Regions from separate parts of the Kitasatospora sp. NPDC048365 genome, predicted to be linked through region 1. Evidence: riboswitches for the same ligand, from Rfam matches in the RefSeq annotation. Region 1 holds a riboswitch; each other region holds the start of a gene.
What was found. Region 1 has a riboswitch for cyclic di-AMP ahead of ACGFX4_RS07815 (M23 family metallopeptidase). Riboswitches for the same ligand answer to the same signal wherever they lie in the genome.
Positions count from the first base shown of each region.

Region 2: it holds a riboswitch for cyclic di-AMP, as region 1 does, so the genes downstream of both, ACGFX4_RS38290 (transglycosylase family protein) here and ACGFX4_RS07815 (M23 family metallopeptidase) in region 1, are expected to answer to the same signal.
Region 3: it holds a riboswitch for cyclic di-AMP, as region 1 does, so the genes downstream of both, ACGFX4_RS30940 (transglycosylase family protein) here and ACGFX4_RS07815 (M23 family metallopeptidase) in region 1, are expected to answer to the same signal.
Region 4: it holds a riboswitch for cyclic di-AMP, as region 1 does, so the genes downstream of both, ACGFX4_RS02670 (hypothetical protein) here and ACGFX4_RS07815 (M23 family metallopeptidase) in region 1, are expected to answer to the same signal.

Region 1 is NZ_JBICYJ010000006.1:23,421-30,934, reverse strand. It holds gene ACGFX4_RS07845 (SpoIIE family protein phosphatase) at 1-1,103, opposite strand, end outside; gene ACGFX4_RS07840 (PP2C family protein-serine/threonine phosphatase) at 1,210-2,343, opposite strand; gene ACGFX4_RS07835 (hypothetical protein) at 2,498-2,707, opposite strand; gene ACGFX4_RS07830 (hypothetical protein) at 2,886-3,080, opposite strand; gene ACGFX4_RS07825 (TetR-like C-terminal domain-containing protein) at 3,133-3,699, opposite strand; gene ACGFX4_RS07820 (alpha/beta fold hydrolase) at 3,699-4,517, opposite strand; cyclic di-AMP (ydaO/yuaA leader) riboswitch at 4,764-4,917, shown strand; gene ACGFX4_RS07815 (M23 family metallopeptidase) at 4,928-5,722, shown strand; gene ACGFX4_RS07810 (hypothetical protein) at 5,984-6,862, opposite strand; gene ACGFX4_RS07805 (GNAT family N-acetyltransferase) at 6,922-7,500, shown strand.
Region 2 is NZ_JBICYJ010000066.1:12,472-19,985, forward strand. It holds gene ACGFX4_RS38285 (diiron oxygenase) at 1-312, shown strand, start outside; gene ACGFX4_RS38290 (transglycosylase family protein) at 331-1,419, opposite strand; cyclic di-AMP (ydaO/yuaA leader) riboswitch at 1,503-1,648, opposite strand; gene ACGFX4_RS38295 (peptidylprolyl isomerase) at 1,940-2,608, opposite strand; gene ACGFX4_RS38300 (class I SAM-dependent methyltransferase) at 2,685-3,302, opposite strand; gene ACGFX4_RS38305 (helix-turn-helix transcriptional regulator) at 3,502-4,365, opposite strand; gene ACGFX4_RS38310 (alpha/beta fold hydrolase) at 4,529-5,347, shown strand; gene ACGFX4_RS38315 (HEAT repeat domain-containing protein) at 5,418-6,767, shown strand; gene ACGFX4_RS38320 (hypothetical protein) at 6,771-7,514, opposite strand, start outside.
Region 3 is NZ_JBICYJ010000038.1:27,493-35,006, reverse strand. It holds gene eno (phosphopyruvate hydratase) at 1-347, opposite strand, end outside; gene ACGFX4_RS30940 (transglycosylase family protein) at 532-1,254, opposite strand; cyclic di-AMP (ydaO/yuaA leader) riboswitch at 1,258-1,407, opposite strand; gene ACGFX4_RS30935 (cytochrome P450) at 1,606-2,856, opposite strand; gene ACGFX4_RS30930 (SDR family NAD(P)-dependent oxidoreductase) at 3,011-3,430, shown strand; gene ACGFX4_RS30925 (MazG family protein) at 3,484-4,476, opposite strand; gene ACGFX4_RS30920 (SurA N-terminal domain-containing protein) at 4,962-5,615, opposite strand; gene ACGFX4_RS30915 (protein kinase) at 5,751-7,307, opposite strand; gene ACGFX4_RS30910 (hypothetical protein) at 7,304-7,514, opposite strand, start outside.
Region 4 is NZ_JBICYJ010000002.1:197,294-204,807, forward strand. It holds gene drmB (DrmB family protein) at 1-301, shown strand, start outside; gene ACGFX4_RS02645 (gamma-glutamylcyclotransferase) at 341-727, opposite strand; gene aceB (malate synthase A) at 856-2,508, opposite strand; gene ACGFX4_RS02655 (IclR family transcriptional regulator) at 2,700-3,494, shown strand; gene ACGFX4_RS02660 (hypothetical protein) at 3,569-3,883, opposite strand; gene ACGFX4_RS02665 (hypothetical protein) at 3,961-4,443, shown strand; gene ACGFX4_RS02670 (hypothetical protein) at 4,440-5,783, opposite strand; cyclic di-AMP (ydaO/yuaA leader) riboswitch at 5,789-5,965, opposite strand; gene ACGFX4_RS02675 (esterase/lipase family protein) at 6,111-7,370, opposite strand.

The DNA.
Region 1 (7,514 bases):
AGGTCCAGCACCACGCTGGCCGCGCCGAGGGCCGGCCGGGCTATGTCGGTCAGCGCCGTGGTCACCTCGCGCACCGTGACCGCCCGGGACAGCGCCCGGGTCAGCGCCAGCAGCAGCGCGGTGCGGGCGCCCACCGTCGGCGTCGCGCCCTGCGGCGCGGCGGCCGGCTCCGGCCGCTCCACCCGGGCCCGGTCGGTCAGCAGCCCGGCCACCCGGACCGGCCGCTGGTGGATGTCCAGCATCACCTCGCCCGACTCGTCCACCCGCGCGACCGTCCCGTCGGGCCGCACCACCCGGTAGCTCAGCCGGTAGGGGCCGCCGGCGGCCAGCGCCTCGGCCATCCCCGCCTGGAGGTCGGGCAGGTCCTCCGGGTGCACCACCCGGGCCAGGTCGGGCGCCTGGGCGCTGGGCCGCTCCGGCAGCGGCAGGCCGATCACCTGGTAGGCGCGGGCGTCCCAGGTGGTCTCGCCGGTCACCAGGTCGCGTTCGAACGCCCCGGCCCCCGCCGCCCGCACGGCCAGGGCCAGCAGCTGCGGGTCCACCGGCCGCGGCTCGGCCCGGATGCCGTCGGGCACCGGGCCGGCGGCCGCGTGCACGTGGTCGATCAGGTGCGACAGCCGGGTCGCGCACGCCTCGGCGAGGGTCTCCAGGGTGTCGAGGTCGCGGCGCGGCACGGTGCCCCGGTGGGCCAGCGCCAGCGCCAGCGCCCCGATCGGGTCGCCGTCCACCACCAGCGGCATCACCGCCAGCGCGACCAGCCCGGTGCCCCGGCCGACGTTGGTGTTCGGGTAGTCGGCGCTGGTCTGCTCCGGGCTGAGCAGCACCGTCTCGCGCCGCCGCAGGGCCAGTGCCGCCGGCAGGTCGCCGGCCGGGTCGACCACGCCGTAGCGCTCGTGCGCCCACTCCGGCAGGCTGTCGGAGGCCGCCAGGCGCAGCATCCCGGCGGAGTCCAGCAGGTAGAGCGCGGACCCCTCGCGGGTGATCCAGCTCGGCCCCTCCAGCAGGACCGTCCCCAGCAGCTCGGTCGCGCTCGACGCGCGCAGCAGCAGCCGGACGCAGCGCAGCTCGGTCCGGGTGGCGCGACGGTTCGAGGTCAGGTCCATGGCGGTACCGGGCCCTTCCGGTCGTGCCGCGTGCGCGTGCGTCTTCACTGTTGCTGAACATCCTATTGACAGATCGCTCACCCGGCCGGTTGCGAACCACCGGGTCTCAGGCGCCCGCCCCCAGCCGGCGCACCACGATCACCGAGCGGTCGTCCTGCACGTCCGGCGCCACCGTCCGCACCAGCGTCTGCGCCGGGTCCTCGGTCCCGCCGTACCGCAGCAGCGGCGCCGCGGCCGCCAGCAGCCGGTCGATGCCCTCGTCGATGTCCTCGCCCGGGACCTCCACCAGCCCGTCGCTGTACAGCAGCAGCGAGTCCCCGAGCGCCAACCGCCCCCACTCCGGCGGGTACGGCACGGAGGCCAGCACCCCCAGTGCCGGGCCGCCGACCCCCGCCCGCAGCCAGCTGCCGCCGCCGGCCCGGCAGTACTGCACGGCCGGCGGGTGCCCCGCGTTGAACACCCGGTACCGCCCGTCCGACGGCCGGATCGCCAGGTGCACCGCGGTGGCGAAGGCGTCCTCCCAGTCCAGCTTGGCCAGGTAGTCGTTGGCGGCGGGCAGGAACCGCTCCGGCTCTACCGAGCCGAGCAGCGTCGCGAACGCCCCCGACAGGTGTATCGACCGGGCGGCCGCCCGGCTGCCCTTGCCGGAGACGTCCACCAGGACCACCTCCAGCAGGTCCCGCTCCGGCTGGTGCGCGGCGAGCAGGAAGTCCCCGGAGAACAGCGTGCCCCGCACCGGCGACACCGCCTGGTGGAACCGCCAGTCCAGCAGCCCGCTGGGCAGCCGCCCGAGCGCCAGGGCGTGCTCGGCGAGCTCGACCAGCATGGTGTCGCCGCGCAGGCCGCGCAGGCCCAGCCGGGTCCGGTAGCGCGAGGTGGCCAGCACCAGCACCGCCGCCGACGCGATCACCAGCACCGACCCGGGCCGCACCCCGTACGGCTGCCGCAGCAGCCCGTCCGCGACCAGGCAGAGCGCGACGGCGCCGATCAGCAGGTACTGCCGGTGGACGTGCAGCAGGTAGCCGCCGAGGATCACCGGGAAGACCAGCGCGGACGGCGGGCACAGGTCGGGCTTCAGGATCGCCAGCCAGGTGAGGGCGAGCGAGAGCACCACCAGCACGGCCAGCGCGGCCCGCTCGGCGGCCGGGTCGCCGTCCAGCAGCCGGCTCAGCCACCGCCCGAGCGGGCTGCGACGCAGCCGTGCGCCGACCCTCCTGGCGACGGTGGTGACTGCGGGCACGGCACCTCCGCCGGTACGCGGGCACAGGCCGCTGACGATCCGCTGATTCAGCTCAATTTATCGCCGAATGTCCGGATAGTCGTACTTGTGCCGCTTCCCGCGCGGGTCGACGGGCCGGGTTCCCGTGCTGTTCCCCGGACCGGGCCGCCGCCCGTTACTGCCCGTCCACCTCGCCGTAGCCGGGCTGCGGGCGCGCCGCCACCGGGCGCAGCGTGCGCAGGCCGCGCAGCACCGCGAACGCGCGACGGAGCTCACCGACCGGGGTGCGCGGTTCGGCCGCCGGGGCCGGCTCCGGGTCGAGCGGGCGGCGGGGTGCCGGGACCAGGCCGGTGACGGGCTCGGTGTGCTGCGCCGTCTGCGTCATCGTTCCTGTCCTCCGTGCTGCCGCCGAGTGGGCTGACGGGTCGTGGGTCGACCCGACTGTAGTACTTCCCGCTGGGCTGACAGTCTTACGCGTGGACGGTGACGGAACGGTATCGAAGGCAATCCGAAGACGTACCGGCGCGCGCCCCCGGTCGGAGGCGCGCGCCGGTACGCGGGCCTCAGGCCTGGAGGTCGGGCAGCTCGGGGGTGACGGTCTCGACCCGGTCGAGGCCGAGCGGCAGGTCGGGGGCGGTGATCGCGTCGGTCAGCGGGCCGGCGGGCACCTGCGGGACGGCGTGCGCGCTGGGGGCGGTCAGGGAGGCCACCACGCCGACGGCGAGCGAGGCAAAGGCGAGCATCGAGCGCTTCTTCATGCCCTGCCCAACGCCCGTCCGGCGCATCGGTCACGGCCTCCGGGCCCGCGGCTCACGGCCAGGAGCGCAGGCCCTCGGTCAGCACCCGGGTCATCCGGTCCAGCGTCACCGCCCGGTCCTCGGCCAGTCGGAACGCGCCGCCGGTGGCGAGCGAGGCGAACCCGTGCGCCATCGCCCGGACCGTCCGGGTCGCGTGGATCGCCTCTGCGCCGTCCAGCCCGTAGCCGGCCAGCACCCGCAGCACCACCTCCACCAGCCGGGTGGCGGCCGCCAACTGCTCCGGGTCGTCCTCCCGCGGCGCCTGCGGCACCGCCGCGTACCGCCGCGGGTACTCGGTGGCGTAGGCCGCGTACGCCGCCATCAGCGCGGCCACCGCCGCGTCGCCGGAGCGGCCGAGCGCCGCGTCCGCCAGCCGGTCGGCCAGCTCGCCGGTGACCCGGACGGCGACCAGCCGGCGCAGCTCGGCCAGGCCGCCGGGGACGTGCTTGTACAGCGAGGGCGTGGCCACGCCGGCCCGGCCGGCCACGGCGGCCAGCGTGAGCTCCTGGACCCCGTGCTCGTCGACCAGCTCCAGCGCCCGGTCGACCACGGCGGCGGGGGTGAGTCCGACCCGGGGCATCAGGCGACCTCCGCCAGGAACGGGAGCAGCGCGGCGGCGACGGCCTGCGGGTGGCCGGCCATCGGGTAGTGGCCGCCGTCCTCGATCATCACCTTGCGGCCGTTCAGCGCCGCCGCCTGGCGGTCGGCGACCAGCTCCGGGTCCGGGAAGTCGGGGTCCTTGGTGCCCATCAGCACCAGCGCCGGGCACCGGACCGCCGCGGACCAGCCGACCGGCGCCGAGTCGCCGGAGAGGTAGCCGGCCAGCGCGACCTTGCGGTGCGGCTCGCGCAGCATCGCCGCCAGGCCCGCCCGGTACGCGTCGAAGTCGGCCGGGCGCTCGGTCGGGAAGTAGAACTTCTGCAGCGTGCCCCACACCCCGGGGAACGCCTTGACCACCGGGCCGACCACGCCGAACAGCGCCTTCTGGAAGGCGTTCAGCGGCAGGTTCTCGATGAACGCGTCGATCAGCACCACGCCGGCCGCCCGCTCCGGCGCCAGCCCGGCCGCCTTCACCACGGTCGCGCCGGTGTACGAGCTGCCGGCCAGCACGGCCCGCTCGATGCCCAGGTGGTCGAGCAGGGCGAGCAGGTCGGCGGCGATCGCGGCGGGGGAGTAGTCGACGAACTCGGCCGAGGACTCGCCCATGCCGCGCAGGTCCATGGTGATCACCCGGTGGCCGGCCGCGGTGAGCAGCGGGACCAGGTGCCGGTAGGCGGCCCGCTGGTCGAGCATGCCCGGGAGCAGGACGACCGGCAGTCCCTCGCCCGGGGTGTCGTCGAACGCGATCCGGCCGCCGGGGACGTCGAAGAAGCGGGTGGGGGTGGTCGTGGAGCTCATCGCGGGCCTCCTGGGCTGCGTGCGTCGGCGGTGCCGATTGCTGTTAGCCATAAAGCTAAGGCTAATAGCCTTAGCCGTCAACCCCTTCGCCAAGCCCGCCGAATCATCACAAATCGCCCACAGGTCGTCAGGAGGGCATCACTGCCTCTCCCGAGACGCTTGGAAACAGGGGGTCCATAGGATTAACGTTTGATAACGCAGCGCGGTCGGCAACGCCGTACCCATACGGCACCGCGCGCGGTCGCCTAATCCACCGGGCCCACCCCCTCGCGGGCGCGCCCAGGAGCCGGGGAACCACGTTCCTTGGGGTGAATCGGCCAGGCCCCCGGGCCACCGGCCGTAGGAGACCTTCCACCTCCGAACCCGTCAGCTAACCCGGTCGGCGAGAGGGAAGGAAGGAGTGCGCCCCCGTGGCGTCCACCCAGACCGCTGACAGCTCCGGCACAGCCACCAGCCTGCTCGACCACCCGACCGGGCACGACACCCGGCACCGGCTGCCCCGGCAGTCCCGCGGCACCGGCCCGCTGCTCGGCGTCACCGCGATGACCGCCGCGCTCGGCGCCACCGGCTTCGCCGCCGCCCCGGCCGGCCACGCCGCGGACGCCCCCGCCGCCCCCTCCGTCACCGCCCCCGACGAGGCCTCCGGGGCCGTCCTGTCCGCCGACCCCGGACTCGCCCTCGCCGCCCGCATCCAGCAGCAGGCCGACGGCCGGCGCACCGCCGACGACGAGTCCGCCCGGATCGCCGCCGCCCAGGAGGCCCAGGCCAGGCGCGCCGCGCAGGAGACCGCGGCCCCCCTCGGCGACCACGCCCTGCCGGTCGCCGGCTACCGCCTCGCCGCGCAGTTCGCCCAGGCCGGCGCGCACTGGGCCCACCTGCACACCGGCCTCGACTTCGCCGCCCGCACCGGCACCCCGGTCACCGCCGTCACCGGCGGCACCGTCACTTCCGCCGGCTGGTCCGGCCCGTACGGCTACCGGGTGATCCAGACCCTGCCCGACGGCACCGAGCTCTGGTACTGCCACCTCGCCCGGATCACCACCCCGGCCGGCCCCGTCACCACCGGCACCGTGCTCGGCACCGTCGGCGCCACCGGCAACGTCACCGGCGTCACCGGCCCCCACCTCCACCTGGAGGTCCGCCCCGACGGCGCCGCCCCGATCGACCCGCTCACCTGGCTCGGATCGCACGGCCTCACGCCGTAGCCGCCCCCGACGGCAGCCGGGCCGCGACCCCTTCCCCGCGCCCGGCTCGTCGGACCAGGGCCCACCCGGGCCCGGATCCCGTCCCTGACCGGCCCCGGGAGCTCCATCCCCCGGGCCCGGCCTTCCCAGGGCCCGGTCCGCCCCGGGCGCAGGCCCTGTTCGGCCCGGTCCGCCCCGGGCGCAGGCCCCCCTCCGGCCCGGACCGCTCGCGCGTTCCGTCCTCCGCACGGCCACCCGGGTGCCGTCCGGCCCGCTCCCGGCTCAGGCCTCGCCGGGTTCGCCCCGCTCCGCGAGGTACGCCTCGATGTCGCCGGGGCCCGGCTCCGGCGCCAGGTCCGGGTACTCCGTCACCAGCAGCGCCGCCAGCCCCGGGCTCGTCCACTCCCCGTACAGCCGCAGCGCCTCCGCCTCCACCGCGGCCTCGAACCCGTCGAAGTCCCCGGCCAGCTCCTCCGGCATCGGCAGCCCGCGCGCGGTCAGCTCCGCCAGGTTCCGGTAGCTGCGCTGCATCAGCCCCTGCTCCAGCAGCCGCCGCGCGCCGTCCGTCGCCATGCCGACCAGCAGCAGCCGCGCCGCGTCCCACTCCTCCTGGCCCTCGGCCGCCACCAGCCCGGGCGCGGTGGCGTACCGCCCCAGCCGCTCCTCCTCCGGCAGCTCCCGGAACCCGTCCAGCCACGCCCGCACCGCGCCCTCGTCCGCCGGGTCGATCCCGTCGGCCCGCAGCAGCAGGGTGTACAGGCGCGGCCAGGTGACCAGGTCGGCCCGGCGCAGCAGCCCGCAGAGCACCTCGCCCTGCCACTCCGCCTCCTCGTGCAGCCGCTCCCACCGCTTGGCGTTCAACCGGCGGGCCGCCCGCTGACGGTCGATCAGCAGCCGGACGGCCTCGCCGTACGCCTCGTAGGCCCCGGGCTCGTCCACCGGCTGCACGTACAGGTACAGGCGCTCGTACAGCAGTTGCTCCAGCTGGGCGGAGCTCAGCTCGGGCCAGCCGTCGTGCAGCCGGGCGCCGCCCAGCTCCAGCAGGGTCAGTACGGTCCGCAGCGCCCCGTCCGGCACCGGCGGGCGGCCCTCCTCCCCGGCCCAGGCCAGCAGCTCGGCGGTGCGGGTGCGCGGGCTGAGCCGCAGGTCCTCGTCAGTCACCCAGGTACGGTAACCGGCTCCGCCGACCCCGCTCACCTGCGGCGGTAGGGTCGGGGCCCATGGAACTCATCCGGCTGACGGGACCGCGCCTGATCTGCCGCGAGTACCGGCAGACGCCCGAGGAGGCCGAGGCGCTGCACGCGGTCTTCGGCGACCCGGAGACCGCCCGGTACCTGCCGTTCGAACCGCGCGGCGTCGAGGAGTGCGCCGACCAGATCGGCCACTACCTGGAGGAGGCGGAGCGCGAGCCGCGCACCTACTACCGCCTGGCGGTGGTGCCGCTCGCCGACGCCGGGGACGACGGCGAGGGCGGGGTGCCGATCGGGCAGGCGGCGTTCACCCGGGACGGTGACACCGCCGCGTTCGTCGGGTACGCGCTGCGCCGGGACACCTGGGGCCGGGGGTACGCGGGCGAGATCACCGAACTGCTCTGCGGGTTCGGCTTCCGGACGCTCGGCCTGCACCGGCTGGCCGCCCGGATCGACCCGGACAACACCGCCTCCGCGCGGGTGGTGGAGCGGGCCGGCTTCCGGCTGGAGGGCCGGATCCGGCACGAGCTGCGGGTCGGCGGGAGCTGGCGCGACTCGCTCCAGTACTCCCTCCTCGAACCGGAGTGGGCGGCAGCCCGCACCACCTGAGGGGGTGGGGACAA
Region 2 (7,514 bases), on a different contig from region 1:
GAGGAGTCGCGGCACATCAGCTATGCGCGCGAGGAACTGGTGCGGCGCCGGCTCGGGCCGGTCCGGCGCCGCTACGAGCAGCTGTTCATCGGACTGATCGTCTACTTCGCCACCGTCAGCCTGATCCACCCGCGCCTGTACCGCGCCGTGGGCATCGCTCCCGAGGTCGGCAGCGCCGCCGCGAAGGCCAACCCGCACTGGCGGGCCACCAAGGTGGAGATGGCCGCCAAGGTGATCGGTGTCCTCGACCGGGCCGGGCTGGTCGGCCGCACCAACCGCTGGCTGCTGCGGGCCGCCGGCGTCATCCACTGACGGGCGGCCCGCAGGCCGTCACTGGCCCAGCTGGAGCACCAGGCCGGGCTTGAGCAGGTCCGGGTTCTCGCCCACGACCAGCTTGTTGGCCTCGTAGAGCCCCTTCCAACCGCCCTGCAGGCCGTTGTTGCGGGCGATGGACGCCAGCGTGTCGCCCGCCTGCACCGTGTACGCCTTCGGGGTGGCGGCCGGCGGGGCCGACTCGGTGGCAGGAGAGCTCGGCTGCGCGGTGGGCGCGGCCGGAGCGGTGGCGTCGGCGCCCGGGACCGTCGGGGTGGTCGGACCGGTCGCCGGCGCCGTCGGGTCGACCGGCGGCGCCACCGGCAGCGTCGGGTCGCCGGTGACCGGCGCGGTCGGGTCGACGGTGACCGGCGGGACGGTCGGGTCGGTCGGGGTCCCGGTCGGGTCGGTCGGCAGGGTCGGCGTCGTGGTGACCGGCGCGGTGGGAAGCGTCGGGTCGACCGGGACCACCGGAGCCACCGGGGCGACCGGCGCGGTGGTGGCGGGCGCCGTGGTGCCCTGCGCGTTCCGGGCGTCCTGTGCGGCCTTCGCCGCCTTCGCGGCGGCCGAGCTGACGTGGTGCTCGTACACCGAGTGGTGGCTGGTCCAGAACCAGCCGCCGTCCTGCTCGTACCAGTACACGCTGTACACCGGGTCCCAGCCCGGGAGGCCGGAGAAGACCGGGGTGGTGTGCGCGGCGGGCAGCGAGCCGTCCTGGGCCGCGTTCACCATGTCGACGCCGCGGCTGCCGCGCAGCGAGCCGGTCTCGTCCGCCGAGTCGTTGACGTCCACCACGCCGGTCACGCCGTCCCGGGACAGGCCGGCCTGCTGGGCGCAGGTGCCCCAGCCGCCCTCGCCCTCGGCGGCGAGCACCCGCTCGGCCACCGCGATCTGCTGGCTGCGGGTCGCCCGGTCCGCGCTCGGCGCGAACTCGGTGCCGCCGTACGCCGCCCAGGTGGAGTCCGTGAAACGCAGGCCGCCGTGGTAGCCGTCGCCGGAGTCCGCGCTCCAGTTGCCGCCGGTCTCGCAGCCCGCGACCTTGTCCCAGACCGGCGTCGGCGCGGCCTGCGCTCCGGTGGCGGCCAGCAGGGGCAGTGCCAGGCCCACGCCCGCGATACTCGCGACCGCAATGGCCTTCTCCGCCTGGGTGGGACGGCGGTGCCGACCCGGACCCGTGAAGAGCATGAGGACGTCCCTCTCCGCACGCCTGCGAGGTGAGCTGTCGGGTTCGGACCGGGAGGTGGCCCGGCCGCCGGGAGGCGGCTTCACCCCGAGCCGTCGGGGACGGCGACTTACCTGGTTCCCCCACCCCTGCCCCAGGTGGTGTGTTGGGCATCCCGGGAGCGCGGCGGACAGGGCTCGGCGTTTCCGCGCACGGGGCCCGCGTGTGCGGGCTGCACGGAGACTATTCAACCCGGGCAGCCAATCACAAGCTCATACCGCCAGGATCACAGCCCCGTCACGGGCCGTCCACCTTCGTCGCCCACAAACCACAGCCACCCCACAAGCCCCGTCCGCACACCGCCGCCCCGCGCGGCCGTTCGAAACTCGCTTGCGCGAAGGTCGAACCGCGGTACGGTCCGGCCGCTGACGCCCGGTCGGCGGCCGGACGGATGTGTCGGTCCGGTCAGCGCTTGGTGATGGCGACGTGACGGATGTTCACCGGCAGGTTCGGGAAGCCGTCGCCCGGGTTGTTCTGGTCGTCCTCGCCGGCCGCCGCGATCCGCTGCAGGACGTCGAGCCCGGCCGTCACCCGACCGAACGGCGTGTAGGCGGGCGAGAGCTTGGTGTCCTTCCAGACGAAGAAGAACTGGCTGCCGTTGGTGTTCGGGCCGGCGTTGGCCATCGCCACCGTCCCGGCCGGGTAGGTGGCGCCCTCCAGGTTCTCGTCCGGGAAGGAGTAGCCGGGACCGCCACTGCCGGTGCCGGTCGGGTCGCCGCACTGCAGCACGAAGATGCGCTGGGTGGTGAGCCGGTGGCAGTGGCTGCGGTCGAAGTAGTCGCGCTCGGCCAGGAACCGGAACGAGAACGTGGTGCACGGCGCCTTGTCGGTCAGCGCCTTGAACGTGATCGCGCCCTGGGTGGTGCGCAGCGTCGCGCTGTACGGCTTCGCCGCCTGCTTCGCGTCGAACACCGGGATGCCCTTGAAGTTGTCGGCCGGGACCGCCGGGGTGTAGCTGCAGGCGGCGGACGCGGCGGCGGCCGAGCCGGACGGCTGGGCGGCGGCGACGGTGCCGGAGAGGGCCAGCGGCAGGGTGGCGACGGCGGCGAGCAGGGCCATGGACTTGCGGTTCACGGGGCGGCCTTCCGGATGGAGTTGGCGTGGACCCGTCATTCATGCCCCGTCCGGCCGGCCGCCAAGCGTGCCGGATTCACGCCCGGCGCAGGCGCACCAGTGTGTCGACCGCCTCGCCCGCCGTCCCGTCCGGCCGGGTCGCCGGGCGGCGGACCCGCTCCGCCCGAACGGCCGTCAGGCCGGTGTCGGCGAGGGTGGCGAGGACCTCCGGCAGGCGGTACAGCACCGCCGGGTCCTGCGGCCCGCCGACGCCCTCGGCCAGGTTGGTCGAGTCGTGGCCCACCACCAGCAGCGTGCCGCCCGGCGCCACCGCCCCGGCCGCACGCACCAGCACCGACCCCAACTGCTCGCCGGGGAGCTGCAGGTAGGCGATCAGCACCAGGTCGTACCCGGCTGCCTCCGGCTCGTACGCCAGCACGTCCGCCTCGACCAGTTCGACCCGGGCGGCGTTGTCCGCGGGCAGCGCGGCGGCGAGCGTGCGGGCCCGGCCCAGCGCGACGGGGGAGAAGTCCACCGCGGTCACCCGCCAGCCCCGGGCGGCCAGCCACAGGCTGTTGCGGCCCTCACCGGCCGCCAGGTCGAGCGCCCGCCCCGGCGTCAGGTCGGCGGTCTCCGCGGCGACCCAGCGGTTGGGCTCGGTGCCCCACACCAGCTCCGAGCTTCGGTAGCGGGTGTCCCAGGCGCTGCTGTCCAAGGCGTGCCTCCGGTGCGGTGCTCGTCGGGAGACCGAGACTATCCGGCGGGCGAGCCGGCGGCGTGGAACCGGCGGCCCCAGCCGGGCCCCGTCGCCGAGCACCGGCAGCGGGCCGCCGACGCGGGTAGGGGCGCGGCGCGCGGGTTCCGTGCGTCGGTGCAGGAGCCGGAGGGCCCGATGAGCGGTCGGGGCGCGGAGGCTAGGAGCCGCGGGGGGCGGCCTCGGCGCAGTGCCGATGCCCGGGGCCGAGCGCGCGCAGCAGGTCGAGGGCCTCGGTGCCGCCGGGCGGCGGCGTGAAGACACGCAGGCGCTGGTCGGCCGCCGGCGTCGCCAGTACCTCGCAGTCGAAGACGATCCGGCCCAGCTCGGGATGGACCAGCCGGTACGGGTGCGAGGTCCGCACCGCCACCTCGTGCCGCTCCCAGAGCGTCGCGAACTCTGCCCCGGCGGCCGAGTCCCGGAGCCGGGCGAGGAGGCCGCGGGACGCCTCGTCGGTGCCGCGCCGGACGACCGCGGCGCGCAGGTCGGCGACCAGTTGCCGGGCGTACTCCTCGTGCTCCTCGGGGGCCAGGCGCTCACGCACCACCGGGTCGGAGAACCAGCGCAGCACGAGGTTGCGGTCCGGGCGGGCCACCGAGCAGACGCAGCCGAACAGCGCCTGCGCCAGCTCGTTCTGCGCCAGCAGGTCGCCCAGATCGCTGAGGACCTGCACCGGGACGCCGTCCAGGCGGTCGAGCAGGTAGAGCAGGCTCGGCCGCAGGTACTCCCCGGCCCGGTCCGCCTCCGGCGGGCGGTGGCCGGCGAGCAGGTACAGGTGGTCGCGCTCGTCGACGCTCAGCCGCAGGGCCCGGGTCAGCGCGGCCAGCATCTGGTCCGAGGGCTGCGGACTCCTGGCCTGCTCCAGGCGCACGTAGTAGTCGGCGGACATTCCGGCGAGCACGGCCACTTCCTCGCGGCGCAGCCCGGGCGTGCGCCGCCGCGGCCCCTCGGGCAGCCCGACGTCCAGCGGGCCCAGCCGGGTCCGGGACCGGCGCAGGAAGTCGGCGAGCTGATCGCGGTCCATCCCCATGCCGGTAGTGATACCACCGCACGCCCGGTCCGGCGCCACCCGTTTCCCTGGGACCGGCAGTCCCAGGAAGAACGCTCCGCTCCCCACCCGACGGCGGCCGACGCACAGTGGTGACGTCCCGTCAGAGCGGCCCGAACGAACCGAACGGTGGTCACCCATGAAGGAATCCCTGCTGGCCGTGCCCGGCGCCCGGCTGCGCCACTTCGTCCGCGGCTCGGGCCCCGTCCTGGTGCTCGTCGCCGGCGGCCACGGCGACGCCACCGCGACCGAGGCCCTCGCCGACCGCCTCGCCGATCGGTACACCGTCCTCACCTACGACCGCCGCGGCCTGTCCCGAAGCACCGCCGACCGGCCCGGGGCGAGCCCCGCCACGCACGCCGACGACCTCTCCCGGCTGCTCGCCGCCCACACCGCCGAGCCCGCCCACGTCTACGGGAGCAGCCTCGGCGCGCTGATCGGGCTGGAGCTCACCGTCCGGCACCCCGGGCAGGTCCGTACCCTCGTCGCCCACGAGCCGCCCGCCACCCAGGTACTGCCGGAACCCGAGCGGGCCGCCGCCCTCCGGGACCTGCGCTCCGCCGAGGAGGCCTTCGCGGCCGACGGGACCGCCCCGGCGCTGCGCAGGTTCGCGGAGCTCGTCGGCATCGACCCGAGCGACCGTGAACCCGAGGTCGAGCTCCGCGCCCCGGGCCCGCAGCAGCGGGCGAACGCAGCCTTCCTCCTCACCCACGACACCCCGGCCACCCGCGCCCACCGGCTCGACCTCGCCGCGCTCGCCGCGTCCCCCGCCCGGATCGTCCCGGCCGCCGGCGAGGACTCCGCCCGCTACTGGCCGCACCGCTGCGCCGTGCTGCTCGCCGAGCGGCTGGGGACCGCCTGCGAGCCGTTCCCCGGCGGGCACAACGCCTACGTCTACCGCCCGCGGGCGACCGCGGAGCGGCTCCACTGCGTGCTCAGCACTCCGGCGGAGCCGTAATCAAGGGGCAGGTGAAGGGCCGGCCGGGTAGCGTGCTCGCCCGGTAGTGGACAGACCATCAGGGGGAGTGTTGACGGAGCCGTCGCCGGACCTGACGGACCGGCTGGTCCGTGCGGTGATCGCCAAGGACGCGGAAGCGGTGCGGGCCTGCCTGGAACAGGGCGCCGCACCCGACACCCCGGGCCCCGACGGGCTGCCCCTGCTCTGCACCGCCGTGGCCGGCCTCGACCACCGCACCGCGGAGGTCCTGATCGACGCCGGCGCCGACCAGGACCGGGAACTCCCCGACGGCAGCACCCCGCTGCTGCGGGCGGTCGACACCGGCTCGCCCACCCTGGTCGGCACCGTCCTCGGGAACGAGCCGCGGCTGCGCCTCCCCGAAGCCGCCCGACAGCGCCTGCTCGACCGGGCCCGGCACTGGCACGAGACCGGCGCGGTCGAGGAACTGCGACGCCGGACCGGGGCCACCGGGCCCGCCGTCAGGCGCCGGATCGACGAACCCGACGGCGACACGCTCGACGAGCTGTCCCTCGGCGGGCTCACCGTGCGGGCCGGGCACGGGGCGGTCCTCACCGCGCTGGAGTGGCGGTTCGTCCTGTTCCCGCCCGTCGAGGTGGTGATGGCGCGCGCCGTCCCGGACGCGGAGGTGGGCGACAGCAACTGGTTCGCCGCTTCCTACTTCCTCGGCCAACGACAGGGTCCACGCATCTGGTCCGAGCTGACCGCCCTGCGGGACCGTCCCGATCCCGTCCACCGGCGCTTCCTGGCGGCGGTCCTGGCCATGCGGAGCCTCTTCGTGCCGCTGGAGCGCATGCCGGAGATGGCCCGTGACACCGACTTCCTGGCGGACTGGGCGCTGGACGAGCCCGACGGGCGCGTGCTCGCCGCCGTCCTGGAGGTCTACAACGGCCACGACCACCCGGATCGGGAAGCCATCGGCCTCCAGTACGCCACTCACCCGGAGCCCGACGTACGGGCCGAGGTGGCGTTCTGCCTGAGCGAGGAACGCACCGCACGGAGCGAGGCGGCCACGACGGCATTGCTGGGCCTGGTCCGCGACCCCGATCCCGGCGTGCGGGCCTCTGTGGCGCAGGTGTTCGCCCCACGCTTCGCGGCCGACGGACGACTCGATCCGGCGACCAGGGACGCCCTGATCCTGCTGCTCCGCGACGAAGCCCCGGGAGTGCGCAGACGCGCCGCCGCGTCCCTCGCCTCCTCGGAGGACCGGACCGCCCCCACCCTGGACGCCTTCCTCTCCCTCCTCGACGAGGACGACCCGGACCTGAGGCTGGAGGCGGCCTACGCGCTCGCCCGCCGCGACGACCCCCGGGCCGAGCAGGCGGCCGAGCGGGTCGGACCGCTCGACGCCTTCTGGGAGCACGACCACCGGCTGTTCGCTGTCTGGAGGTATCGGTCCTGACGGCTACGGGAGGCCGTGCGCCGGGGCGGGCAGGGCCAGGCCCGCCTCGATGGCCATCGCCGTGAACGCGACGGTGTCCGCGCCGCGCCTGGCCGTGTCCTCGCCGTAGGAGGAGGGGGAGCCCTCGCGGAGGGCGAGGGCCTCGGTGATGATCGGGTGCCAGTAGGGCTCGAAGGCGGTCAGGGCGTAGCGGCCGGCGCCGGACTTGGTGGTGAGGGTGCCGGTGGCGAGCAGGTGGTGCAGGCGGCTGACGCCGAGCACGCACCACTCGGCGGCGAACGGCCCGGCGGCGGCCTGCGGGTTCGCGGCGATGGCGGCGGCGGTGCCGGACCAGTACTCGCTGAGGTTGCGGTGGCTGTAGGCGCGCAGCGCCGCGTCGTCCGTCCACACGTCGGCGTCGGTGAGCCGCGAGCCGCGCACCGGGACGCTGTGGCGGGCGAGTTCGTGCCAGGTGACCGGGTTGACGCCGAACCGGCCCGCCTCGCGGTACTCGCCGTTCTGGGTGCACGGAAGGTCGGGGCATTCGTCCGGCGACCGCGCGAGGTCGGCGCGGACGGCGTGCAGGCCGTCGAAGTGCGGGCGGGGGTGCTCCGCGCGGACGGTGGCGTGGGCGGCGGCGAGGGCGTCCAGCGCGGCCCGTCCGGGGCGCTCGGCGAGGACGGCGACGAAGTCGACGTCGCTGTGCCCGGCGACGTACTCGCCGAAGCCCAGCGAGCCGCACAGGTACAGGCCCTCGACCAGGCCCGG
Region 3 (7,514 bases), on a different contig from region 1:
AGCGAGACGCCGAGGATGGCGTTGGCGCCGAGCGAGGACTTGTCCGGGGTGGCGTCCAGGTCCAGCATGGCCTGGTCGATCAGGCGCTGCTCGGTCGCGTCGTAGCCGACCAGCTCCGGGCCGATCTGCTCGATCACGGCGAGGACGGCCTTCTCGACGCCCTTGCCGAAGTAGCGGTTCTTGTCGCCGTCGCGGAGCTCCAGCGCCTCGAAGGCGCCGGTGGACGCACCCGACGGGACAGCGGCACGGCCGGTGCTGCCGTCGTCGAGGCCGACCTCGACCTCGACCGTGGGGTTGCCGCGGGAATCGAGGATCTCGCGGGCTACGACGACATCAATGGACGGCACGAGGCATCTCCTAGCGGAAGCGGATGTGTAGTCGTTACGACCAGAGCCTAACCGCCCCGGGCTTCCGGTCCACGTTGACCTTCGTCCCGTCTCACCGTGTGGCGCGCTACTCGCTGGTAGTTCATCTGAATGTCCCGCAAAAGCGGGCACCCCGGACGGTCCGGAGTGCCCGCTCCCGCAGCCGTCAGAACGACAGCACCTGACCCGGCATGATCAGGTCCGGGTTGCCGCCGATCACCGGACGGTTGGACTCGTACAGCTTCTGCCAGCCGCCGGACACGTGCTGGGCGGCGGCGATGCCGGACAGCGTGTCACCGGGGCGCACGGTGTAGCCGCCGCCGGCGACCGGCGGCGCGGCCGGGGCCTGGGCGCCCTGCGGCACAACCCGGGGCGCACTCTGCGACGTCGCGCCCTGCGGCGCAGCCTTGGGGGTCGCGGTCTTCGGCGTCGCGGTCTTGGGCGTCGCGGCCTTCGGGGCCGCCGCGCGGGTCTCGGAGCGCGAGGCGGTGTCCGTCTGGGCCGACGATCCGCCCCTGGTCAGGCCCGCGCGCTTCGAGCAGACCGGCCACGCGCCGGGGCCCTGCGAGGCGAGCACCTTCTCGGCGACGGCGATCTGCTGCCCCTTGCTGGCCTGGTCGGCGCGCTGCGCGTACTGGCCGCCGCCGAAGGACTTCCAGGTGGAGGAGCTGAACTGCAGCCCGCCGTAGTAGCCGTTGCCGGTGTTGATCGACCAGTTTCCGCCGGACTCGCACTGCGCGACCTTGTCCCAGATGGAGACCGGGGCGGCCTGGGCGCCGGTGGCGGTCAGCAGGGGCAGGGCCAGACCCACGCCCGCGACGCCCGCGGCGGCGATGGCCTTCTCGGCCTTGGTACTGCGACGGTGGCGGCCGGAACCGGTGAACAGCATGACGAATCCTCTCCGCACGCCTGCGAGGTGAGCTGTCGGGTTCGGACCGGGAGGTGGCCCGGCCGCCGGGAAGGCGGCTTCACCCCAAGCCGTGGGGGACGGCGTCAAACCTGGTTCCCCCGCCCCTGTCCGGGTCGTTGTCGGATTCCCTGCAGCGCGGCGGACAGGATTCGGCGTTCCGCACCCGGGGCCCGCGGCTGCGGGCAGAGGGAGAGTAGGCAGATCCGACGATCAATCACAAGCTCATATCACCGGTATCACGCAAGAATTACGACGCGTCACAACTCGGGCACGAACCATGCAGGTATGTCCGGTTTAATCCGCATTCAGATCTCGCGACACGACGCGCCGTCAGGCGTCCACCGGAGTGAAGGAGACCGGCAGTTCGCGCAGGCCACGCATGATCAGGCCGCCGCGCCAGCGCAGTTCGGACGGGTCGGCGGCAAGACGCAGATCGGGCAGCCGGGTCAGCACCGTGGCGAGCGCCCGCTGCCCCTCCAGCCGGGCCAGCGGCGCGCCGATGCAGTAGTGGATGCCGTGCCCGAACCCCAGGTGGGGGTTGTCGGCGCGGGCCAGGTCGAGGGTGTTCTCCTCGGCGAACCGGGCCGGGTCGCGGTCCGCCGCCGCCAGCACCACCAGCACCGGGTCGCCGACCGGAATGTCCACCGCGCCGATGGACAGCGGCTGCGACGCGAACCGCCACGTCGCCAGCTCCACCGGTCCGTCGTAGCGCAGCAGTTCCTCCACCCCGGTCTCCAACAGCCCGCTCTCGCCCCGGGCCAGCGACTCCTGCAGCAGCACGCGCTGCCCCGGGTTGCGCAGCAGCGCGTACAGGCCGTTGCCGATCAGGTTCACGGTGGTCTCGAAACCCGCGAAGAGCAGGATGAACGCCATCGCGGCGGCCTCGTTCTCGGTGAGGTGCTCGCCGTGGTCGCTGGCCCGGATCAGCCCCGAGATCAGGTCGTCCCCGAGGTCCGCCCGCTTGCGGTGGATGAGCTCGGCCAGGTACGTGCGCATCCGCTTCACCGCCCGGCCGACACCCCCGCGCTGCCCCCCGTGGTGTCGGATCATCATCCCGGCCCAGTCCCGGAAGTCGTCCTGGTCCTCGGCCGGGACACCCAGCAGGTCGCAGATCGCGTAGATGGGCAGCGGGAACGCGAACTCGTGGATCAGGTCCGCCGAGCCGCGCTCCGCGAAGGAGTCGATCAACCGGTCGGTGAGCTGCTGCACCCGCGGCTCGAACTCCGCCACCCGGCGCGGCGTGAACGCCTTCGACACCAGCCGCCGCAGCCGGGTGTGGTCCGGCGGGTCGATGTTCAGCAGGTGCGTCATCAGGTTCGCCTGGCGCTCGCCCGGGATGCCGACCCGGCCGCTGCGATGAGCATGCACGTTGTGCTGCGCGGGGTTCTTGGAGAGCCGGCTGTCCGCGAGGGCCTGCCGCGCGTCCGCGTACCGGGTCACCAGCCACGCCTCCACCCCGCTCGGCAGCGTCGTCCGATGCACCGGCGCGTGCTCGCGCAACCACGCGTACGCGGGGTACGGATCGGCGGCGAACTCCCAGGTGAAGAGCTCCGGGCGGGTGGTCTCGGGCGTGTGGGACATGCCTTGACGGTATCCGGTGCCCCGACCTGCGTGAGTCTGGTCACCTGGCGGGTAATCCCTGTTGCGGAGGGTCGTGGCGTGCCTACGATCCTCCGACAACCGTTGGTGGGCGGCGTGCGGACCGGCCACCGGGCGTCTCAAGGAGGAGCAGTCCATGCGGGTAACCGGGGCAGTGGTGGTCATCGCGGTACTCGACGGAGGTTCGGGGGCGGAACTCGCCCGCCGCTTCACCGCCGCCGGCGCCGCCCGCCTCCTCATCGCCGACCTGCGGCCCGGCGTCGCCGAGGACCTCGCCACCGAACTCGACCGGCCCGACTGCCACGTCGTCGGCGTCTCCGGCGACATCCACCGCCCCAGCGACATCGCCGCGCTGGTCTCCACCGCCGTCAAGCACCTCGGCCCGATCGACCTCTTCGCGGTCGCCGGCCCCGACGGCGAGCGGATCGTCCAGCTCGCCGACCTCCCCGACCACCTCGACCCGCTCGCCGACCTCCTCGCCCTGCTCGGCGAGGCGATCGGCGAGGTCGTCCCGCAGCAGCGGCGCAGCAGCCCGGAACCGGCCGCCGCCGCCTAGCACCCGGGGCGTGGGACGCGGGGCTGCGCCGACGACCGCAGCCCGGCGGGTCGCTACGGGTTGAGGCCCTCGGCCTGTCGCACCGCGGCGCGGTAGCGGCGGGCGGCGGCCCGCAGGGCGGCGTCCACGTCCACGTCCGCGTCGTACGCGCGCTGGGCGACCGCGAGCAGCAGGTCGCCCGCCGACCGCTCGGTCAGCTCCGCCGGCAGCTCGTACGCGCCGTCCGGCACGCCGGCGAAATTCGCCCGCCGCACCCGGGAGACCAGCTTCGCCGCGTACGCGAGCGCCGGCAGCCCCGCCGGCACCCCGTCGAGCACCGACTCCCGCTGCTTCTCGGCCGCCTTCAGCTGCTCCCAGTTCGCCTCGACCTGCGCCGCACCCGACGCCTCCACGTCACCGAAGACATGCGGGTGCCGGTACATCAGCTTCTCCACGATGTCGCCGGCCACGTCGTCGATCGAGAACGGGTCGTCCGGGTGCTCCTCGGCGATCCGCGAATGGAAGAACACCTGGAGCAGCACGTCGCCGAGCTCCTCCCGCAAGGTCTCCCGATCACCCTCCTCGATCGCCTCGACCAGCTCGAACGCCTCCTCCACCAGGTACTTCACCAGGCTCGCGTGCGTCTGCTCGGCGTCCCACGGGCAGCCGCCCGGCGAGCGCAGCCGGTCCATCACCGACGCCAGGTCGAGCAGCCGCGCACCCGGCAGGTCGTACGAGCCCGGCAGCACCTCGATCTCCGGCACCCGGCCCGCCTCCTCCACCGAGATCCGCGCCAGCGCGTCCGTCAGCCCCGGGTCACCGTCCGCACCACCCAGCCACAGCACCGGCGCCGCCTCCACCAGCATCCGCGCCAGCGCCGGAGCGGAACCCCGCTCCACCACCTCCACCACGACGCCCGCCTGGCGGACGGCGGGCAGCTGCGGATGCGAGGCGTCGCCCGCGAGCACCCGCGGCGCGGACCGCAGCGCCTCCCACGCGGGCCAGGAGAGCAGCCCGGGGGCCACGCGGTGAGTAGTGGTGAGCAGCGTCAGCTTCGGAGTGTCCACACCCCAGAACCTACCCGCTCCCCCACCCCCCGCCCGGCCCTCCGCACCCCCCGCCCACCGCCCCCGCGGGGGCGCTGCGCGACGGCGGGATACGACGGCGCCTCCGGCGGGGCGCTCCGCGAACCGGCTCCCGCCAGGCGCCTCCGGCGGGGCGCTGCGCGACGGCGGGATACGAGGGACACCCCCGGCGGGACCGCCGTGCGAACGGCACACGCCCGACGACCGCCTCCGGCGGGGCGCTGCGCGACGGCGGGATGCGAGGGACGCCCCCGGCGGGACCGCCGCACGAACGGCAGACACCCGACGACCGCCTCCGGCGGGGCGCTGCGCGTGACCGTGCCCACGAACGCCTCCGGTGGGACGCTTCGCGGGGCGAGGACGGCACCGGCCCGACGGCCGCCTCCGGCGGGGCGGCTCGCGACGGCTGCCGCCAGGCCCCGCGGGGCGCGGACAGCACCGGCCCGGCGGCCGGGGCGGCGTGCGGGTCAGGCGGGGTTGGTGTTCTGGGGGAGCCAGGAGTCGACGGTGTCGGCGAGGCCGATCTGCTGGACGTCCCAGTGGCCGTAGCGGGGGTTGACCTGGATGTCGAGTTCGGTGCCGGCGGCCACCAGGGCCTTGCGGATGGCGGCGTTGCCGGCGTCGGTGCGGGGGTCCTCGCCCTGCGCGGCGGCGAGCTTCTGGATGCCGAGCTGCTGCCGGTAGAACGCGTCGATGCCGCCGCTCGGCACCGCCTGCCGGAGCAGGAGTTCCCGGGCGAGCTGGGTCTCGCCGCCGAGTGCCTTGGCGTCGGCGCTGCGCCCGTCGGCGATCTCCGTGTCGGTGACGCTGAGGCCGTGGTCGGTGAGGGCCTGGGCGATGACCCGGTCCAGGACGAGGTCGGAGACGGTCTTGCGGGCGAGGCCGGCGCGCTCGTTGCGGGCGCCGCCGTTCTGGCCCTGCGCGGCGGCGACGCCGTCCCGGACCTCGGCGACCCGGGCGTCCACCGCGGCGATGCTGATCCGCTGGCCGCCGACGACCGCTGCGGCGCCCTGGTGCGCCGGCTGCGTCCCGCAGGCGGTGAGCGCGGCGGCGGCGAGCGCGAGGCCCGCGGCGCCGACGGCGGTCCGCGTGCGGCGGCGGATGGAGCTGGTGCGGATCACGAGGTGCCTCCCGGGGCTGGGGTGGGGCCGGTGCGTTCCGGTGGTACTCCTGGGGTGGTTCGACGAGCTGGGACGAACAGTAGAGCGCACCGCCCGCCCTTGCCCAGACCGCCGCAGCAACGGGCCGTCGGGGGCTCAGGCCGTGTACGGGTTGCCGCTGGTGGTGCGGGTGGCGCCGAGCTGTTCGAGGTGCCGGCGCAGGCGGCGGACGTCCTCGTGGTGCGGGCCGAGCCGGCGTTCGGTGTCGAGCAGCAGTTCCAGGAGGGCCTGCCAGCCGCCTTCGCGGTCGCCGGCGGCGACCTGGGCGAGTCCGGCGCGCTCGCGCAGGCCGGGGACGGCCGGGGAGTCGGCCGGGTGTGCGGCGAGCAGCGCCCGGTACTCGGCGAGCGCGTCGGCGGGGCGGTCGGCGGCGAGCAGGGTGCGGGCCCGGATGGTGCGGACGGTGAGGACCAGGGGCGCGTCGGGGCCGAGTTCGGCGACCGCGCGGGGCAGCAGGTCGGCGGCGAGGGCCAGGACCTCGCCGTGCCGGCCGGCGGCGACCAGGTCGGAGAGCCGGGCGCAGGCTTCGGCCAGGGCTTCCGCCCCGCCGGCGGGTCCGGCCTCCGGGGCGGGGACCGGGGCGGCGGCCGGGCCGCTGTGGGCGAGGCGGGGGTCGGGCAGTGCGGGCATCACGACGGGGACGGAGGCGGCGGCCCGTGGCGGTGTGCCGGGTCCGGGCCGGTGGTCCGGCCAGGGTGGGCCCGGCCGCGTACCGGACGGCGGCTGCGGGTGGTGCGGGTAGCGGTAGGGGCGGGTCGGGTCCGGGACGGCGCCGTGCGGCGGTTGCGGGGCGACGGTCGGGGCGGGGAGCAGCGGCAGCAGTCGGGCGTGGACCTGCTGGGCGTCGGCGGGCCGGTCGGCGGGCCGTTTGGCGAGCAGGTCGAGGACGAGGGCTTCGACGGCGGCGGGGAGTTCGGGGCGCAGTGCGCGCAGCGGTACCGGCGGGTCGTCGACGTGCCGGCGCAGGACGCCGAGCGCGGTGGGGGCGGGGAACGGTGCCTGGCCGGTCAGCATCTCGTGCAGCATGCAGCCGAGCGCGTACAGGTCGCTGCGCGGGTCGGCGCCGGCGGCGAGGGCCTGTTCGGGGGCCATGTAGGCGGGGCTGCCGATCGGGCTGCCGGTGAGGGTGAGGCGGGTGGCGTCGGGGTCGAGGGCGGTGGCGATGCCGAGGTCGAGCAGGACCACCCGGCCGTCGTCCCGGACCATCACGTTGCTGGGTTTCAGGTCGCGGTGGACCACGGGGACGGCGTGCACGGCGGCGAGCGCGGCGCACACCTGGCCGGCGACGGCGGCGGCCTGCTCGACCGGCAGCGGTCCGTCCTCGGCGATCAGGTCGGCGAGGCTGAGGCCGGGCACCCGCTGCATCACCAGGTACAGCTCGCCGCCGTCCGAGCCGGCGTCGAAGACGGTGACCAGTCCGGGGTGGTCGAGGGCGGCGCTGACCCGGCACTCGCGCAGGAAGCGGCGGCGCAGTTCCTCGCCGCGGCTCGCGGCGGCGTCGGACGGGTCGGCCAGCAGGTCGGTGCGCAGCAGTTTCACGGCGACGTGTCGTTCCAGCCGCTCGTCGAAGCCCGCCCAGACCTGGCCCATCCCGCCGTGGCCGATCTTCTCGGCGAGCCGGTAACGGCCGTCGACCACCCGGCCCGCCGTCACGGGCGGCCTTCCTGCGCCTGCCGCCGGAGCAGTTCGCCGAGCTGCCGCAGCTCCTCGCCGGTCGCGGACGGCGCGGGGGCCTGCGCCGGGGCCTGCCCGGGCACGGGTGCGGCGGGCGTCGGCGCGGCCGGTACCGCTGTCGCGGCCGGCGCCGCCGCCGCGGGCGGGTAGCCGTAGGTGGGCTGCGCGGGGTACGGCTGCGGGTAC
Region 4 (7,514 bases), on a different contig from region 1:
GGCGGGCGTCCTCGTCTACACCGCGACCAGCGACTCGGCCGGCAGCCTCGGAGGCATCGTCGCCCAGGGCGAACCCGCCCGGATCGATGCCACACTACGGGCGGCCCTGCACCGGGCGGGGTGGTGCTCCAATGACCCTCTCTGCATGGAGTCCGAGGCGAGCGGCGCAGACAGCCTCAATCTGGCCGCCTGCCATGCCTGCATCCTGCTGCCGGAGACCAGCTGCGAGAACAACAACATCCTTCTCGACCGCGCCGCCCTCGTCGGCACCGCCGACGGGCTGGTTCAGGGCTTCTTCTGATCTCCCAGGCATGCGCTCGACCGCACGGCGGCAAACCGGTCAGGCCGTGCGGCCGAGGGTGGCGAGGTAGGGGCGCCAGCCGGCGTGCTTCGTGATCTCTTGGTGGACGCCACGGTCGAGTTCGCCGCGGGCGAGGAGCATGGAGAGGCAGGGGCTGCCGTCGGCGAGGGTGATGATGCCGAGTTCGAGTTCGCGGGGTTCGCCGGGGAGGATGACGTCGCGCAGGTGCTCGAGGGGGACGTCGTAGAGCTCGCCGTCGATGGCGGTGTCCGCGGCGGGGTCGGGGTGAAGGCCGGGGCAGACGTCGCGGATGGAGAAGAAGCGGTAGCCGGGGGCGGTACGGACCGGGCCGATCAGGTAGTCGGCGACGGAGTGGTGGAAGGGTCCGCCGACCATCGCCTGGCCGTTGAAGAAGATGCGTGCCATGGGGTGCTCCGGGAGGGGCCGTTCCGTACGGCCGCCGGGGTGACGCCGGCGGCCGTACGGAACGGAGTGGTGGGGGCCGCCGACCTGCCGGTGTGGCAGGGGTGGGTGGGCGGCGCCGTCGGTAGGTTCTAGTCGAGGAGGGCGAGCGCCGGCAGGGTGAGGAAGTCGACGAAGTCGTCGGCGAGGGCGACCTTTTCGAAGAGGCGGGCGGCCTCGGGCCAGCGGCCGGCGGTGTAGGCGTCGTCGCCGAGTTCGGCGCGCAGGGCGGTGAGCTCTTCGCCGACGAGGCGGCGGACGAGGTCGGCGGTGGCCTTCTCGCCGGTGTCGGCGAGGACGACGCCGTTGTGGATCCACTGCCAGATCTGCGAGCGGGAGATCTCGGCGGTGGCGGCGTCCTCCATCATGTTGAAGATGCCGACGGCGCCGAGGCCGCGGATCCAGGCCTCGATGTAGCGGACGCCGACCTGGACGGCGTTGTGCAGGCCGGCCTCGGTGCAGCTGCCGCCGGCGCCGGCGATGTCGAGGAGCTGGTCGGCGGTGACGGGCTCGGCGGGACCGGGGTTGTCCTTCTGGTTGGGGCGCGCGCCGAGGACGGCGTCGAAGGAGGCGCGGGCGACCGGGACGAGGTCGGGGTGGGCGACCCAGGAGCCGTCGAAGCCGTTGCCGGCCTCGCGGTCCTTGTCGGCCTTGACCTTGTCGAGGGCGGCGGCGTTGACCTCGGGGTCCTTGCGGGAGGGGATGAAGGCGGCCATGCCGCCGATGGCGTGGGCGCCGCGGCGGTGGCAGGTCTGCACGAGCAGGCGGGTGTAGGCGGCCATGAACGGCGAGGCCATGGTGACGCTGTTGCGGTCGGGCAGGATGTAGTGCTCGCCGGCGTCGCGGAAGTTCTTGACGATGGAGAACAGGTAGTCCCAGCGGCCGGCGTTGAGGCCCGCGGCGTGCTCGCGCAGTTCGTAGAGGATCTCCTCCATCTCGAACGCGGCGGTGATGGTCTCGATCAGCACGGTGGCGCGGATGGTGCCGTGCGGGATGCCGAGTTCGGCCTGGGCGTGGGTGAAGACGTCGTTCCACAGCCGGGCTTCGAGGTGGCTCTCGGTCTTCGGCAGGTAGAAGTACGGGCCGGAGTTGGGGTCCTCGGGGCCGCGGGCGATCAGCCGGGCGGCGTTGTGGAAGAAGTACAGGCCGAAGTCGAGGAAGGCGCCGGCGACCGGGGTGCCGTCGACCAGCAGGTGGTTCTCGTCCAGGTGCCAGCCGCGGGGACGGACCACGACGGTGGCGAGCTGGTCGGCGGGCTTGAGGGTGTAGGCCTTGCCCTGCGGGGAGGTGAAGTCGATCCGGCTCTCGTAGGCGTCGATCAGGTTGATCTGGCCGGAGACCACGTTCTCCCAGGTGGGGGCGGTGGCGTCCTCGAAGTCGGCGAGCCAGACCTTGGCGCCGGAGTTGAGGGCGTTGATGACCATCTTGCGGTCGGTGGGGCCGGTGATCTCGACGCGGCGGTCCTGGAGGGCGCGGGGCGCCTCGGCGACCTGCCAGTCGCCCTCGCGGACGGCGGCGGTGTCGGGGAGGAAGTCGAGGGTGCCGGCGGCGGCGATCTCGGCCCGGCGGGTCTTGCGTCGGGCCAGGAGTTCCTGACGGCGTCCCTCGAAGGCGCGGTGGAGGCCCACGACGAAGGCGACGGCCTCCGGGGTGAGCACCTCCTCGGCGCGGGGGACGCGCGGACCGGCGACAGTGACGACCGGGGCGGCGGGGGCAGCGCCGAGTGGTCCCTGATCTGCAGCCATGGGCAGGACACTCCTTGGACGGTTGTGATCGCTCGGGATGTTCCGGTGGGAACTTCCCGGATCCGAACCCTGCCTACCGGCGGGTTCTGTTCTGTAAGGTGGAGACTAGTTTCCGCGATACAGAATTTCAACGGTTTGTTGAGCTAGATCGCAGGGACTCTACTCCTCCTCCGACAGTGAAGGGAACGCCGGTGGTCAGCACCCCCGCCACAGCTCCGACAGGCAACGACCGCGCGGGCGGCGGCGTGCAGTCGGTCGAGCGCGCCTTCCTGCTGCTGGAGGCGCTGGCCGACTCGAGCGGCATCGCCACCCTGAGCGAGCTCTCCACCACCTCCGGTCTGCCGATGCCGACCATCCACCGCCTGATCCGTACCCTCGTTCAGCAGGGCTATGTCCGGCAGGACACGGCGCGCCGCTACACGCTCGGCCCGCGGCTGATCCGGCTCGGCGAGACGGCCGGCCGGCTGCTCGGCAGCTGGGCCCGCCCGTACCTGACCGAGCTGATGGAGGCCACCGGCGAGACCGCCAACCTGGCCGTCCTGGAGGGCGGCGAGGTGGTGTACGTCGGGCAGGTGCAGTCCCGTCGCTCGATGCGGATGTTCACCGAGGTCGGCCGCCGGGTGCAGCCGCACTGCACCGGCGTGGGCAAGGCGCTGCTGGCCCAGCTGCCCGAGGAGGAGGCCCGGGCGCTGCTCGGCACCGGCCCGCTGCAGGCGCACACCGCGTACACCGTGACCGACCCGCAGGACCTGATCACCCAGCTGGGCACGGCCCGCGAGTCCGGGTACGTGGTGGACGACCAGGAGCAGGAGATCGGGGTGCGCTGCATCGCGGTCGCGGTGCCGGGCGCGCCGACGCCGACCGCACTGTCGGTCTCCGGCCCGGAGGCGCGGATCCGCGCGCTGGAGGCGCAGGCGGGCAGCGCGGCGCTCGTCCCGGTGATGCGTCAGATCGCCTCCCGGCTCGGCGAGGTGCTCGCGCCGTAGCGCGGACGGCGCGACGGCCAGACGGGACATCAGGAGCGCCACGGCCACCACAGCCGCCACGGCCGTCGACCGCGTCAGTCGGACAGGTCGAGGTCGCCGACCTGGGCCACCGTCACCTCGAAGACGGCGAGCACCGGATCGGCCCCGGCCTCGCGGAACAGGCGCGGCGCGGCGGCGGTCTTCGGGTCGGCCCGGACGGCCTCCAGGGTGGCCAGGTCGCGCCACAGGCTCTGGATCCGCCAGTGCCGGTCGCTGCCCTTGAGCAGCTCGGTGCGCAGCAGCCCCTCCGGCAGCGGGCCGGCCACCAGCTGCCGGTACGCCTGGACGAAGCCGGCCTCCCGTTCGGCCGCGACCTCGCCGCTCACCTCGCTCAACACGCGACCAGTCATCGTGTCCACCTCCGCTCGACAGGGCCGTGCGCCACTACTGTGAGTATGCAGGTGGGCACCGACAGTGGGAGTGGAGCATGGCCGTGCGGGTGATGCGGGGGCCCATGGTTCTGGCGATGGCGGCCGCGGCGGCCCTGGGGACGACGACCGGGACGGCGGCGGCGCTGCCCTCGCACGCGGACCTGCAGGTGGTCCGGCTCGACCCGGACCCGGCCGCGCCGGGCGGGCTGACCACGGTGCACGCCTTCGTCGCCAACGGCGGACCGGACCGGACGGCCTCGCCGTTCACCGTGCTGGTCGACCTGCCGGCGGGCTTCACCGCCGAGGGCCCGTTCTTCCCGGAGAACTGCACCGTCTCGCTGGCCGGCCACCTGGTCCGCTGCACCTTCCCGGCGGGCCTGCCGGCGCTGCGGACGGCGACCGCGCTGATCCCGGTCCGGGTGAACGCGTACGTGCCCCCCGGCACGAGGGCCGAGGGGCACGTACGGGTGGCGGGCGCGGACGACACGGTCCCGGCGAACGACCGGACGGCGTTCACGCTGACCGTGCGGGCCGACTAGCGGTAGACGCGGACCCAGTCGGCGGCGAAGCTGATCGGCGCGGAGCCGGACGCGGCCGGGTGGTACTGGCCGGCGCTCAGCGACAGGTTGAGGATCAGGTACGCGGACCAGCCGGTGCCGACCCCGGTGCCGTCGGAGAACACCTTCTTGCCGTTGACGTACCAGTCGACGGAGTCGGCGCCGTAGTAGGTGCCGATGGTCACCCACTGGTCCTTGGCGATGGCGCTCGCGTCGGTGTAGTACTTCGAGCCGGACTTGACGTGGTTGGTCAGCTCCAGCAGGTTCGGGTTGTCCGGGTGGTACTCGAAGGAGTCGATCTCGCCGTTGCCGTTCTTCCAGGTCCACAGGGCGGGCCAGGCGCCGGTGCCGGCGGGCAGCTTGACCCGGGTCTCGGCGTAGTCGCCGGTCTTCACCTGGAAGCCCTGGGAGGAGTACTCGGTGGTGAGCAGGCCGGTGTCCCAGGCCTGCTTGCCGTTCTCCAGGGTGTGGCCGGACGGCTTGGCGGTGAAGGTGGCGACGCCGCCGGAGACCTGGACGCCGCTGGTGGTCAGCCAGTCGAGCTTGTTGTCGTCCGGGTTGTGGTTGCCGTAGCGGTAGGCGCTGGACTTGTCGCCGGTCCACTTGGAGCCGTACGCGATGGCGCTGTCGAACTCCTCGGACCAGGTCAGCGCCTTGCCCGGGATCGGCGAGCCGGTGCCCGCGGCCGGGGCGGTCGGCGCGGTCGTCGGCGTGGGGGCGGCCGTGGGCGTCGGGGTCGGGGTCGGCGTCGGCGCGGGGGTCGGCTTGACCGTGGGGGTGGGCGCCGGGGCCGGGGTGGTGGCGCCGGCGGCGGCCACGGTGAGGGTGCGCGAGGGCAGGTTGTGCCAGGCGTTCGCCGAGTCCTGCCAGAAGCCGAACTGGGTGTAGGTGCCGGCCGGCAGGGTGCGGGCGGCGCTGGTGAAGGTGGTGCCGCCCGGGCAGATCTGCACGTTGCTCGCGTTGCCGGGGAAGTCCAGGTTCCGCCCGGCGGCGTCGCGCACGCCGACGCCGAGCGTCTTGGCGGTGAAGCAGGAGGAGGAGTGGACGGTCAGCGAGGCGGTCGTCGAGACGGCGGCGGCCATCGACTCCGGGGTGAGCCGGTCCTGGGTGACGGTCGCGGCGGCGGACGTGGCGCCGGCGACGGCGGCGGTCGTGGCGGCCGAGGTCGCGGGGGCCGCGGTCGTCGGGGCGCTCCAGGCGGACGGGGTGGTCCAGGCGGACGGGTTGAACCAGGCGGCCTGGGCGCTGCCGGCGAGCGGCGCGCCGATCAGGGCGGCGGCACCGGCGACGGCGCCGATGCGGGCAGGACGGGAGAGGCGCATGACGGGGTTCCTCCGCGACGCCTGCGAGGTGAGCTGTCGGGTTCGGGCCCTGAGGCGGCCCGGCCGCGCGCGTGCGTGCGTGCGGCTTCACCCCTAGCCGTGCCCGGCCGTCCCGGAGGGAGCGGAGGGCATGGCGACGTACCTGTGGGTCCCCCGCTCCTGTCCAGTGGTGGTCAGCGAAAGCCCCCGGCGGGTGGACAGGATTCGGCGTCCCGGCGGTGGCGTGCCCGGTGCGAGCACCCGAGCAGGCTAGACAGATTGTCGACAGAGCGACAACCGGCCCGGGAGAGACAAGCGTCACACCGCGGGCCGGCGGGACTGCCCTGGTCAGGCGAGCCAGGAGGTGATCTGCTGGACGGCCGCCGGGGCCCAGGCGAGCTCCATGTGGTTGAGGCCGCCGAGCAGCGCGGTGCCGCCGACGGTGGGGATGCCGGTGGTGTCCAGGGCACTCGCGGTGAACACCAGGCCGTCGCTCGGGCCGCGGCCCTCGTTGAGGATCCCGGGGATGTCGGCCGAGCCGCCGGCCAGCAGGTAGGTCCGCACGGAGGCCGGAATGCCGGCCCGCTGCAGCGGGGCGATCAGCGACCCGGCGTCGATCGCGGCCTGGATGCCCTGGCCCGAGGTGTAGAAGCCCTGGCCGCCGTAGTAGGTGGTCCACCAGTCCTGGGCGGTGGAGTCGACGCCGTACCGGCCGTCCCAGCGGGCGAGCAGCTGGCGCTGGCCGGGGAAGCAGTCGTACCCGCCGCTGGGCAGCACGCCGAGGCAGGGCTGCGCGGTGTAGCTGCCGTAGCAGGTCATGTACAGGTGCGGGGAGGGCGCGTTGGCGGTGCCGCCGCAGGCCGGCCAGGTGGCCAGCGAGAAGGCCCAGCCGTGCGCGTACGTGTAGTCCAGGCCGCCGTGCGGGCCGCCGAGGGTGATCAGACGCCGGACGTCCCCGGCGTAGGCCCGGCCCCAGGACGGCCGGACCGAGGAGACGTACGCGCGGGCCGCGACCTCGCCCTTGCTCCAGGCGACCACGTCGACCTGGGCGACCCCCAGCCTGGCCCGGATCAGCGCGATCGCGTCGCCGACCGCCTGGGCCTGGAGCAGGTTGTCGCCCTGCTTGTGGGCGAAGTTGATCGCGAAGACCCGGTGGCCGGAAGCGGCCAGGTTCTGCGCCAGGCCGGTGGAGGGGCAGCCGGACGCGCCGCAGCTGCCGGTGGCGCCGGGGTCGGCCCAGGCCCGGTCGGCGTTGTCGTTGGCGCCGTGCACCAGCAGGACGGGGGTGGTGATCGGGCCGGTGTTCCAGCCGGTGCCGCTGTAGAGCAGGAAACGGCCGGAATAGGGCTGCCGGACGCCGCCGAACCAGGTCAGCCGGGCGCCGTCCTGGTCGCCGCGGCCGTCCGACGGGTACTGCTCGGCGCGGAAGCCGGTGGTGGTGTCCAGGTAGCGCTCGACCCGGTCCCAGCCGTTGCCGGGCGCGGTGAAGACGGCCTCCTGCGCGAGGTACGGGGGCGCGGCGGCGTGGGCGGGGACGGTGCCGATGCCGAGCAGCAGCAGGGCGGCGGTGAGCAGGGCGGTGCACAGGGACCTGACGGGGTGGGGCATCAGGGGTCGCCTCCTCGGGGGCGGCAGGGTGACGTGGAGTCAGGTCACGGTAGGCGCGGCGCGGCCGGAGACCCATGTGACAGGACCACACCGAGGGCTCGCTGCTGATGGCGGTCCGCCACAAGTCCCCCGGGTTCCCGGGGA